DNA from 3 places in the Halobacillus sp. Marseille-Q1614 genome. Region 1 is predicted to be linked to each of the others. Evidence: riboswitches for the same ligand, from Rfam matches in the RefSeq annotation. Region 1 holds a riboswitch; each other region holds the start of a gene.
What was found. A riboswitch is a leader RNA that binds a small molecule or an ion and turns the genes downstream of it on or off. The one in region 1 is predicted to bind S-adenosylmethionine.

Region 1 (4,286 bases):
TAAGAAAGTTATGGATCCATTAGTTGCTTCTAATACCGTAACGGATGAAATTGAACGTCCTAACATTTTCAAGAAAGATGGCAAGTGGTACTTGTTCACAAGTGCCCGCGGTTCGAAGATGACCATTGACGGCATCGATGATGAAGATATTTACCTGTTAGGTTACGTTGCGAATTCCTTAACAGGAGAATTCAAGCCGATGAACAAAACAGGAATTGTCCTGCACCATGACCTTGACCCTTATGATGTAACGTGGAATTACGCGCACTACGCCATTCCTCAAGAAAATAGCGACGAAGTTGTCGTCACAAGTTATATGACAAACAGAGGTTATTTTGAAGAGGAAAAGTCAACTTTCGCCCCAAGCTTTAAGTTAGAGCTTAATAATAAGAAATCTTCTGTCGTAGAAGACAGCATTCTAGAACAAGGACAAATTGTTGACGAAGAATAGGAATTAGTTTGAAAAGGAAATGCCAATGATGAATTGGCATTTCCTTTTTTAAAATAGTGATAAATATAAAAGAAGAGGTGAATAGACAACATGAAGAAAAAATTAACAAAGAAATCACTTCTTTGGACATTAATTGTCCTCTCCTCTCTCTTTCTTTTAACCCTCGGGGTATTATGGATCAACCAGCCAGAAGAACAGGAAGAGGAACCAAGCATTGATAAGACGCACCGTGCCGATTACCATTTCACTGCACCGGACCATTGGAAAAATGACCCGCAGAAACCAATTTATTTAGATGGAAAATATCATTATTATTACCTATATAACGGAGACTATCCAAGTGGCAATGGAACCGAGTGGCGTCATGCTGTATCCAAGGATTTAATTCACTGGAAAGATGAAGGAGTCGCCATTCCAAAGTATACGAATGAAAACGGTGATCCATGGTCTGGTTCTGTTGTTGTTGATAAAAACAATACAGCAGGATTTGGAGAAGATGCTGTAGTGGCAATCGTTACGCAGCCTTCTGCTAATGGAAAACAGGAGCAATACCTTTGGTACAGTACGGATAAAGGCCAAACGTTCAACTCATATAGTGACGAGCCGGTGATGGCTAACCCTGGCGCGGAAGATTTCAGAGATCCGAAAATCATCTGGGATAAAAACACGGAAAAATGGGTGTTGCTGATGGCGGAAGGCACAAAAATTGGCTTTTACGAGTCTGAGAATCTAAAAGACTGGAACTATACCGGCGGATTTCAAACCGAAGATATTGGATTGGTCGAATGCCCTGACCTTTATATGATGCGGGCAGACGACGGTACTTTGAAGTGGGTCCTAGGGGCAAGCGCCAACGGTAAATCGATTGGTAAACCTAACACCTATGCCTACTGGACCGGTGAATATAATGGACAGGAATTTATCGCCGACAATGAAAATCCAAAGTGGCTGGACTATGGATTTGATTGGTATGGCGGCGTTACCTTTGCCGATGGAACGAGTGAGGATAAGCTAAGCTATCGTTACGCGTTAGCATGGATGAATAATTGGGATTACGCCAATAATACTCCAACGATGAATGAAGGTTTCAATGGCTTGGATTCTATCGTCCGTAAAATTGAATTAAAGAAAAGTGAGGATAATACGTATCACCTCACCTCTCAGCCTAACGAGAACTTAGACAAGTTAACGAAGTCGAAGGATTTTTATGAAAAAATCGAGGTCGATGGAGCAAAAACATTGAAATCGAAAGGGACAGCTTATCAGATTGAAGCCGATGTATCCTGGTCAGAGCTCGAGAACTTAGGTTTACGCCTTCGAGAATCAGACGATCTAACCCGGAATGTCAATGTTGGAATTTCTGCAAAAGGCAGCTACTCTTATGTAAATCGCGGGTCAACAGATCAGCCGGATGATAGCGGAGATTACGTGGAGAGCCAAGCCCCATTTGATGGCATTAAAAAGAATGTCCATTTAAAAATACTAGTAGATAAAACGAGTATTGAAGTATTTATTGATGATGGAAAAGTCGCCCATTCTCAACGAATTTTCCCTCCCCTAGAAGATGAGGGGATTACGCTGTTTTCTGAAGGTGGACAGGCTGTTTTTGAAAATGTAGCGATCAAGCACTTTCAATCGATTCATAAGCAGAACGAACCAGATCAACAGACTCCTTAACGAGGATTCCCTTTCATCAAGGAAAACTAATGTTGACAGCAAAATTTTCCCATGCTAGTATTCTTGTAATCTTAATAATAGAATCTCTTATTTAGAGAGGTGGAGGGACTGGCCCGATGAAACCCGGCAACCTATCAGCTTGTAAAAGTTGATTGAGGTGCTAATTCCAGCAAAGCTAAGGCTTTGAAAAATAAGAGGGGTGTACGTGTATAAACCTCTCACTTCGAGAGGTTTTTTATATACACGGTCCAATAACTTCATATCGTAGATCACTTAGGTGTCGGCTATGGTTAGTCGACTTAAAAGGGAAGCCCGGTGAAAATCCGGCACGGTCCCGCCACTGTAAATGGGAGCATCCTGCAAACATGTCACTAGCTTTACGCTGGGAAGACGCAGAGATGTGAAGATCATAAGTCAGGAGACCTGCCTGTAGATCAGACACTACAACCTACGAGGAATAGGGAGGTGTAACGCAGCAGGACTAGTCTGTCTTCTTAAGACGGACTGCGAACATGCGCTTATATCAATCTCTCTTGTAGACAAGAGGGATTTTTTTATGGTCTAAAAATGAACCCGGGAGGAATTAGAATGGCGAAGGCAATTAGTTCAACAATCGGTTATCCTAGAATCGGTGAAAAGCGGGAATGGAAGAAAACACTCGAACAATATTGGAAAGGCAATTTATCTAAAGATGAATTATTAACCGAAATGGAATCTCTTCGGCTGAATGATATTAAAAAGCAAAAAGCTATCGGAATTGATCTTATTCCTGTTGGTGATTTCAGCTTATATGATCACGTGCTTGATACATCGATCATGTTTGGCTTTATCCCTGAACGCTTTGGGGAGCAAGAAGATAGAGATACGCTGGACAAGTACTTTGATATCGCACGCGGTAATAAAGACGCTGTCGCCTCAGAAATGACAAAATGGTTTGATACTAACTATCACTATATTGTTCCAGAAATTGATGGGGATACGGAGCCGGCACTGACAAAGAACCGCCTGCTTCCCTACTTCCTAGAAGCGAAACAAAAGCTTGGAATCATTGGAAAACCGGTAATTCTTGGACCCATTACATTTTTAAAATTAGCCAAAGGGTTCAAACCGGAAGATTTTAATAAGCTGCTGAACAAACTTGTCCCCCTCTACATACAAGTTATAAAAGAGCTTGAAAGTGCTGGTGCTAAGTGGATTCAAATGGATGAACCTATACTGAATACGACTCTGACAGACGAGGATATTACACGATTTAAAGACGTCTATCATACGATTAATCAGGAACTGAACAGCGTAAAAATCATCCTTCAAACTTATTTTGAAGCCGTAGATGATTATGAAGAAGTCGTTTCCCTTCCAGTAGACGCCATCGGTCTTGATTTTATCCATGACGACGGAGCCAATTTAGCCGCCTTGAAAAAGCATGGCTTCCCTAGTGATAAAATTCTTGCAGCAGGGGTTATTAATGGTCGTAACATTTGGAAAGCAGATATAGACCAAACCTTTACACAGCTTGAAACAATCACTGAAGATATAGATAAAGAGCGGCTCATTATCCAGCCTTCCTGCAGTCTGCTGCATGTACCTGTGACGGTTTCTACAGAAAAGGACTTGGATCCCCTGTTAAAAGACACGCTGTCGTTTGCTGACCAAAAACTAGAAGAAACGCTTGTTTTAACAGATGGTTTAAATAAAGGGAGAAAAACCATTGAAAACAAAATACAAGAGCAGACAAGGAGTATCGAGAAACTATGGAATTCAGCTGACCGAAATAATCAAAGAGTCCAAAAGGAAGTGGAGTTTTGGAAGGAAGTAAACCCTGAACGCAATGCTCCCTTCTCCATTCGTCAAAAGATTCAACAGGATTTTTTCAAGCTTCCTTTATTGCCGACGACAACGATCGGCAGTCTTCCACAGACGACGGAAATTCGCCAGGGACGACTCAAATGGCGAAGAGGCGAATGGTCAGATAACGAGTATGGGGCTTTCATTGAAACGAATATTGCAGAATGGATCGAGCGGCAGGAAGAAATAGGACTTGATGTTCTCATCCATGGGGAATTTGAACGGAATGATATGGTTGAGTTCTTTGGTGAAAAGCTTGACGGCTTCGCTTTCACCAGATATGGCTGGGTCCAATCCTATGGATCCCGCTGCG
Region 2 (4,286 bases), 490 kb from region 1:
CTGGTTTCACCGTAGAGCTCGGTCAAGGAATAAATCCTCTGCCGATAAGCCAATTCGATGAAATCTACCAGAAGACGCTCGGTATTTTTCTTGCCAGTATGTATATGTAAAAAGCGATGGCTCTTTATAAGAGCCATCGCTTTTTTTCTGTTAACTTTTGCTGTTGATTTTCCGGGAACCCGATCGTTATCCAGGGGCGACCGGTCACCTTCTCGAACGTGGGTTGCAGGCATCCGTTTTTAAAGCAGGAGTCTCTCAGGTTCTTTGCAAAGTCCTTTAAATCTTATCCTGATCCATATGCGCTTTATTTTCTTCAAGAATCGATAGAGCTTCTTGATAATCTTCTTCCTTCACATCAAATTGCAGAAGCTGCGTTAAGTGACCCGCTTCTTCATCCTCTTCCGCCCTTTGAGTATCTTTCTTAGGGTTAAGAAAATCTGTAAAACCAGCTACTCCTGTAACGGCAGATGTCCCGCTCTGATTGAGAACAGGAACAACCCCTTTTACATTTTTCTGTTCAGGTATAGCTTCTATGGTGTCATTTTCAATAGCAACCTTTTGCAGGGCCGCGCGTGCCCCCTCGGCATCATTTTCATTTTTAAAAAAAGCTTCAACATGCTTCTTCATTGAGTTCCCTCCTTTAAAGAATAGTGTGTCTTATTTTCACTATTCCCCAAACGACCTCAACTATAACAGGGTTATATATATGAATGCTGTGGGTTGTTAACGGCATATAAAATGGGAAGCCCGATTAAATACTGTACCAGCGGAAAGAGGGCAGGAAAATCGAGCTGTTTCCCCAGGCCCTTTCCTTAGAGTGCACTCATTTTACACAACCCTTTACACCGGATAGGTAAGAGCTATGCCCATTCAGCTGGAACTTCCACTAAAATAGCGAATCCCTGTCCGCCGCCTCCGCATAAGGACGCGATGCCTCTTCCGCCTCCACGCCGCTTCAATTCATGGATAAGGGTGAGAATTAACCGAAAGCCTGTGCCTCCAAGCGGATGGCCAATTGCAATTGCGCCGCCGTTAACGTTAACTTTATCAGGATCTAACCCTAATTCATTGATAGTTGCGATGGCTACACTTGCAAATGCTTCATTAATTTCATATAAATCGATATCTTCTTTATTAAGGCCATGTCTCCTCAGTACTTTTGAAATCGCATCGGCCGGCTTCGTATGAAGGCTTGTATCTGGTCCGGCAGTTTCTGACCAGCCGATCACTCGAGCCAGAGGCATTTTTCCAACCTGTTGAGCATACTCCTCAGTTGCCACTAGCCCGACGCTGGCTCCATCTGACATTTGTGATGCATTGCCTGCTGTGATGGTTCCCTCATCTCGAAAAGCTGGTTTTAACGTCCTTAACTTCTCCAGAGTAGAATTGAAACGAATACCTTCATCATCTTTGACCTCTCCTTTCTGTGTTGAAACCGAAACGATTTCCTCAGCCAGCCATCCTTCTTCCTGCGCTTTTGCTGCTTTTAACTGGGACTGTACAGCAAATTCGTCCTGCTCTTCGCGGGTGATTGAAAACCGTTCATTCTGCTTGTCGGTTAATATGCCCATCGACTGGTCACTAAGTGAACACCAGAGCCCATCCTGTATAAGAGAATCTGTCAGTTCAAGCGGTCCCGCTCCTGAACCATTTCTAAGTGAAGCGACATGTGGAGCGTTCGTCATCGAATCAAACCCGCCAACAACGTATAAATTCCCCTCTTCAAGCCGGACTCTTCTCGTCGCATCAATCACAGAAGCGACTCCAGCTAAACAAACATTGTTTACCGTAATGGCAGGCACTTCAAGAGAGATACCTGATTGTACGGCTACACTTCTCGCAGGGTTCTGTCCCTGTCCTGCCTGAATGACTTGAGCAAGAATGACTCCGTTTGCCTCTTTAGCTTCCGGAACACGCTTTAGAAGCTCTTGAGTGGCTTGAACACCTAAGTCCTTTGCATTTAACTTCGTAAAGCCGCCTTTCCACTTTCCAAAAGGTGTGCGGACACCTTCTAAAATTACAGCTGTCATGTTGACATGCCTCCTTAGTAGTCAAGGATGTTGACCTTCATCGGTAATTTGTATAAATCCACAGAAAAAGCCTCTTCCCAAAATGAAAGAGGCAGAAGATACTAGTTCTGACCTCTCATCTTTCGGATAATGCATCCGTTGGAAGGAGCACCGTGCCTTAAAGACCGGTTGCCGGGCGTCAAAGGGCCAAATCCCTCAGCCTGCTCTAGATAAGAAAGTGTCTACCGCTATGAAGTTAATTGCCATACTACAAATAAACCATGGCAAAGTCAACAATATTTAGAAAATTCCGCTGATATACCTAATTAAGAAAGATGCTCCTTAGCAAGAGAAAGCTGTTCTCTCACCTGTTCAAAACCAGTCCCGCCTTCGCTCGCCCGAGCAGCCACCACATGATCCGGGGCTAATTTTTCATAAATATCCTCTTCAAAAAGCTCGGAGAACTGCTGATACTCTTCTAAGGTTAAATCAAGCAGATACTTCCCCTGCTGGATTGCATATAACACAACCTGGCCGATCACCGCATGCGCATCGCGGAAAGGCAGCCCTTTCACTGCTAAATAATCGGCAATATCGGTCGCATTGGAGTAATCTTCATTAACTGCCTGACGCATATTCTCACTTTTCACTTCCATAGAAGCAAGCATCGGAGCTAATAAAGAAAGAGCCCCATCTAGCGTCTCAACCGTATCGAACATGCCCTCCTTGTCCTCCTGCATATCTTTATTGTAGGCAAGCGGAAGGCCTTTAAGCAGTGTCAGCAGTCCCATTAGGTTCCCGTAGATACGACCCGTCTTTCCGCGCAGCAGTTCGGGAACATCAGGATTTTTCTTCTGCGGCATAATGCTTGAACCCGTGCAGAAAGCATCGTCGAGTTCGACAAAATCAAACTCCTGGCTGCTCCACAGAATCAGCTCTTCAGATAATCTTGAAATATGAGTAATTAAAATGGATGAGATCGACAAGAATTCAAGAATAAAATCGCGGTCGCTGACAGCGTCCAATGAGTTTGGATAAACGTTCTCAAATCCAAGCGTCTCAGCTGCCAGCTTTCTGTCGACAGGATAAGGCGTGCCGGCAAGCGCTGCAGCCCCTAAAGGTGACCAGTCAATCCGCTTTAAACTGTCTTTAAGGCGTTCTTTATCCCGCTCAAACATCCAGAAGTAAGCCAATAGATGGTGAGCAAAAGAAACCGGCTGTGCGCGCTGAAGATGGGTATAGCCGGGAATAATCGTGTCCACATGCTGCTCAGCCTGGTCTGTCAGTGATTTTTGGACAGCTTCCACAAGCTGAATTAAGTGATTCGTTTTTTCCTTTAAATAAAGATGCATGTCTGTAGCTACCTGATCGTTACGGCTTCTTCCGGTATGAAGCTTACCTCCTACAGGGCCTATTTCATCAATAAGCATTTTTTCGATGTTCATATGAATGTCTTCGTGCGCAACAGAAAATTCTACATCGCCCTGTTCAATTTTTTTCTCAATAATTTGCAGCCCTTCTGTGATTTGATCGGCTTCTTCTTCTTTAATGATGCCGCATTTGCCAAGCATATCGACATGGGCTAAGCTGCCCTGAATATCTTGTAAAGCCAATTTAACGTCAAAGCCGATCGAAGAGGTATACTCCTCGACCAGCTTATCAGTTGGTTTTGTAAATCTTCCGCCCCAAAGCTTACTCATTCATACTCACCGGCACTTTCTTCGCTTCGATTACTTTTGGCTTCTTATGCACATCCGCATTCACTTTTGTCGGCAGACCCCAAAGCTTGATGAATCCTACAGCTGCATTATGATCAAATGCGTCATCCTTGGAATAAGTGGAAAGCTCTTCATTATAAAGGCTGACAGGTGATTTTTTACCTGTTACATTGTAATGTCCTTTAAACAGCTTCACTTTAACCGTTCCTGTTACAACATTTTGAGTCTCTTCGATAAATGCCTGCAGCGCCGGCTGAAGCGGTGAATACCAAAGGCCGTCATAAATCATTTTCGCCATTTGCTGTTCTACATTCACTTTATATTGGGAAACTTCTCTCGTTAACGTCAGGAACTCAAGTTCTTTATGAGCATTAATTAAAATCATTGCTGCCGGATTTTCATAAACCTCTCTTGATTTAATACCGACAAGACGGTTTTCTGTGTGATCGATACGACCTACTCCATGCAGGCCGCCAAGATCGTTCAGCTTCTCAATCAGCGGGACGATATCCATCGGCTGGCCGTCTATAGCAACAGGCACCCCTTCTTTAAAATCAAT
Region 3 (4,286 bases), 210 kb from region 1:
CTTGAGGGCATTAGCTTTATACTCATACTTACAGTTGTGGCTGTGCTGGTAATTTTCTTAACGGAGATTACTTCAAATACGGCTACTGCAACGATGATGTTCCCGATCATGGCTTCATTGGCTGCCGCTATTGATGTGCACCCGTACAGCTTAATGATCGCAGCAGGGGTGGCTGCAAGCTGTGCTTTTATGCTGCCTGTTGCTACACCTCCAAACGCCGTTGTGTTCGGTTCAGGTTATTTGAGAATACCCGACATGGCTAAGGCCGGGTTTGCTCTGAACATTCTATCTATCGTACTTGTGACCTTGGCGATCTATTTCTATTTACCTGTTATCTGGAACATTGATTTAACATCATTCCCGGCGAATTTCAGTCAATAAAAGGATGAAAATTATGGACATCAGCAATGAAGCACCGGCTCCCTATACCCCCAAGGATCAGGGGTTCTGGCGGATAACGGCTGCATTAATGCTTGCTTCACTATTGGTTTTTTCCACATTGTATGTGTTTCAGCCGTTACTCCCTGTTTTTGTCAATGAATTTAATGTCAGTGCTACGCAATCCAGCCTGCTTATGTCTGCTTGTGTATTCTCAATGGTACTCGGATTATTTGTATTGGGATTTCTTGCAGACCGCTACGGACGGCTGTCAATAATGAATGTTTCTTTAGGCATAACGGTCCTTTTATTGATCGTTATGCCTTTCTCTCCTTCTTTTGGAGTCCTTGTCGCCTTAAGATTTCTTCAAGGGTTCTTCTTGGCAGGCGTGCCTGCCGCGGCAATGGGATATTTAGGGGAGGAGGTTTCTCCTAGAGACATTGGTCTTGCCATGACATTGTACATATCAAGTAATGCACTTGGTGGAATGGGCGGGCGAGTGATTGCCGGTTATTTAACAGACATTTTTGACTGGGAAACTACGATTCTGTCAGTCGCCGTCTTCGGAGTGGCAGCTGCCCTTCTTTTTATGTTCCTGCTTCCTAAGGAAAGATTTTTTGAACAGCAGAATCAGCCGCTGTGCCAGGACTTAAGGGGAATGATGATCCATTTGACTGACAAACAGATGCTTTCCCTTTTTCTAATGGGGCTGCTGCTTCAAATCGTCTTTACAGCGGTTTGGACGTATCTGCCTTTTTACTTGCAGGCGGAACCTTACAACTGGCCGCTTAAGTGGATCGCGTTTACTTATTTTGCGTATGGGCTAGGGGTGCTGGCGCCGCCGCTGGCAGGAAGAATTTCGAATCAGATCGGCCTTCCCAAAGTGATGCTCGCCGGTGTCATTTTGCTGTTATCAGGCGTATGGATGACGGTAACCGCACCTGTTGCTTTAGTTCTGATCGGGCTCGGTCTTCTTTGCATGGGATTCTTTATTGCTCATTCGATGGCAGCTGCTTTAGTCAGCAAATCTGCTAAGCATCACCGAAGCGGGGCATCCGGCTTTTATTTAATCAGCTATTACATTGGAGTAGCTATTGGCAGCACAGGGGTAGGAGCCCTGTGGGAAAATTTCCGGTGGATTGGAGTAACAGGAACGAGCCTGGTCTTTCTCCTTGTTCTGGGATTTTTGCCTTTTTATAAAAAGATGCACAAAGAGTGAGAGGCCATTTTTTTGGCTTCTCAAAATTTTTTTATTTTTTTAAAACCAACTAAAACACTAGGGATAAAAGGGTTTAGAGCATCTAATGGCCAAATTCTGCTAAAAAACCCCTTTGACAGGTGCTCCCGCATACTGTATATTTCCATATAATCACATAAACAAATATTTCTTATCCAGAGAGGTGGAGGGACTGGCCCGATGAAACCTCGGCAACAGACTTTTGAAAAAGTACTGTGCTAATTCCAGCAAGCATAACTGCTTGAAAGATAAGAAGAGTTTATAAGCCGTGGTGCTTTTCCTCTTCTTATCTTGAATAAGGAGAGGATTTTTTTTCGGTTTTTCCAATAGGCGCTGTTAGACGACAGTGTTGATTACACAGAAAAAGTAAGGGGTTCTGCGGCTTAAAAAACGGGCGGGCAAGACCCCGCAGAGAGGAGACCTGAACGTCCTCCGCTTAAGAGCGAGCAGGCTCACCCTTTTTCAGGGAAGTCAACATTAACATTTAACAGAGTCTTTTAATAAAGGGGGGTAATAAAGTGAAAGAACTCATAACTTATGATTCATTCCAGAAGGATCCTTTTGCTGGTCAAATACCTGATAAAGAAACAAAGGGAGCCTTATCTATTCTGGAATGGGCATATAACGCATATGACGACATTGTCTATGCCTGCAGCTTTGGGGCAGAAGGAATAGTGTTAATCGACTTGATTTCACGGGTGAAAAAAGATGCCCGAATTGTTTTTCTAGATACACACGTTCACTTTCAGGAAACATACGAATTGATTGACCGGATAAAAGAACGGTTCCCTGGTTTGCAGATTACGATGAAGCAGCCAAGTTTAACCCTGCCGGAGCAAGCCGAAAAACACGGAGATGAGCTGTGGCAGTCCAATCCCGATAAATGCTGTTATATCCGAAAAATCAAACCGCTCGAAGAAGCATTAAAAGGAGCAACAGCATGGGTATCAGGATTGAGGAGAGAGCAGTCTCCAAGCCGCAGTAAAACGGATTACGTAAATAAAGACGATCGTTTCCGTTCCATCAAAGTCTGTCCATTGATTCACTGGACGTGGGAGGATGTCTGGAATCATATTAAGGAAAACAATCTCCCTTATAATGATCTGCATGATAGAGGTTATGCGAGTATCGGCTGTATGCCATGCACCTCGCCGTCTGATGACCCTCATAACCGATCGGGCCGATGGCAGGGATTTGAGAAAACCGAATGTGGATTGCATACTGTTCAAGCTAAAGGCTCAGAAACATGAGCTTCCTGCTGGCAGGCTTTCTTGTCGCTTATTTCTTTGCTTTTAATGTCGGTGCCAGCGGGGCTGCCGCTACCATGGGTACTGTGTATGGAGCGGGAGTTATAAAGAGGAAGCGTATAGCCTTAATCCTGAGTGGAACGGGATGTTTACTTGGTGCTTTATGGGGAGGAGAAGTAGTAGAAACGATTGGAAAAGGTTTAATCCCAGAAGGTGCTTTAACGATTCAAGTAGCTACGATAATTTTAGCCGTTTCTGCTTTTACCCTGTATTTCACTAATATGATCGGGATCCCCCTTTCTACAAGTGAAGTAACAATAGGATCAATCGTTGGAGTAGGGCTTTCCTTACAGCAGATATATTTATTTAATTTACTGGAGATTGTTCTATTTTGGGTTTTAGTTCCCATCATCTCCTTTCTTATCGTCTTTATATTTGTATCACTATTCAATCGGTTAAGAAAATGGTTTTCCTTTCCCGCTTCCAATAAGGTGACAAAGTGCCTTTGCTTTCTATTAATACTTACAGGCTTTCTTGAAGCATTTGCTGCAGGGATGAACAATGTCGCAAACGCAGTAGGGCCTCTGGTAGGAGCAGGGGTGCTGGATAAGGAGTTAGGGCTTCTGACGGGAGGCATCTTTATTGCATTGGGCAGTATTTTTCTCGGGGGCCGGGTTCTTGAAACCAATGGGAAGAAAATTTCACACCTTACACTGTCAGACGGAATTATGGTGTCTGGGACTTCAGGGCTGTTAGTCATTGGAGCTTCCGTGTTTGGAATTCCGATTCCGATGACCCAGGTAACCACTTCCGGTATTGTCGGAGTAGGAGCCGCGAAAGACTGGAAGGGTATATGGAGGAACCAGACAATCTATCAAATTTTGAAAGTATGGGTGACCTCTCCGATTATTTCGTTAGTACTCGCATTCAGCCTTACTGAAATATTCCTAAATTCAAGTTTCTATAATGTTGCCATTATATCGGGAGGCATTCTAGCTACATTAATCATCACAAATTTCGGCCGAGGGGCCATGCTGAAGAAGCCATTTAAGGAGGAAATGAATTATGACAGTCAGTAAACCACACGGAGGACAATTAGTAAACCGAATCGTAGAAAAGGAAGATTTAGCAAAAGTTGAAATTACCAATGATATCGCTTTAGATGAAATTGCTATAAGCGATCTCGAGCTGATCGGAAATGGAGCCTACAGTCCAATTACGGGTTTCTTAAACCAGAAAGACTATGAATCTGTCGTTAACAATATGAGGCTTTCTAACGGGATCGCCTGGAGTATCCCAATCACACTGCCCGTTAACGAAGAAAAAGCTCAGGAGCTCCAAAAGGGAAGTAAAGCGACACTCTCTAAAGACGGAGAGGTTTATGGTTGGATTGACGTAGAAGAAGTCTATCAGCCTGACAAAGA

Region 2: linked by a shared signal. The riboswitch ahead of HUS26_RS10760 (acetyl-CoA C-acyltransferase) and the one ahead of metE (5-methyltetrahydropteroyltriglutamate--homocysteine S-methyltransferase) in region 1 are both predicted to bind S-adenosylmethionine.
Region 3: linked by a shared signal. The riboswitch ahead of HUS26_RS12140 (phosphoadenylyl-sulfate reductase) and the one ahead of metE (5-methyltetrahydropteroyltriglutamate--homocysteine S-methyltransferase) in region 1 are both predicted to bind S-adenosylmethionine.

The regions. Positions count from the first base shown of each region.
Region 1 covers NZ_CADDWH010000001.1:2,604,715-2,609,000, forward strand. Annotated here, with positions in the region: gene HUS26_RS13035 (glycoside hydrolase family 68 protein) at 1-451, shown strand, start outside; gene HUS26_RS13040 (glycoside hydrolase family 32 protein) at 542-2,128, shown strand; SAM riboswitch class I at 2,213-2,325, shown strand; cobalamin riboswitch at 2,387-2,574, shown strand; gene metE (5-methyltetrahydropteroyltriglutamate--homocysteine S-methyltransferase) at 2,717-4,286, shown strand, end outside.
Region 2 covers NZ_CADDWH010000001.1:2,118,495-2,122,780, forward strand. Annotated here, with positions in the region: gene HUS26_RS10750 (M14 family metallopeptidase) at 1-110, shown strand, start outside; gene HUS26_RS10755 (hypothetical protein) at 277-627, opposite strand; gene HUS26_RS10760 (acetyl-CoA C-acyltransferase) at 861-2,030, opposite strand; SAM riboswitch class I at 2,143-2,246, opposite strand; gene argH (argininosuccinate lyase) at 2,336-3,709, opposite strand; gene HUS26_RS10770 (argininosuccinate synthase) at 3,702-4,286, opposite strand, start outside.
Region 3 covers NZ_CADDWH010000001.1:2,394,249-2,398,534, reverse strand. Annotated here, with positions in the region: gene HUS26_RS12150 (SLC13 family permease) at 1-381, shown strand, start outside; gene HUS26_RS12145 (MFS transporter) at 395-1,597, shown strand; SAM riboswitch class I at 1,764-1,870, shown strand; gene HUS26_RS12140 (phosphoadenylyl-sulfate reductase) at 2,134-2,865, shown strand; gene HUS26_RS12135 (inorganic phosphate transporter) at 2,862-3,941, shown strand; gene sat (sulfate adenylyltransferase) at 3,928-4,286, shown strand, end outside.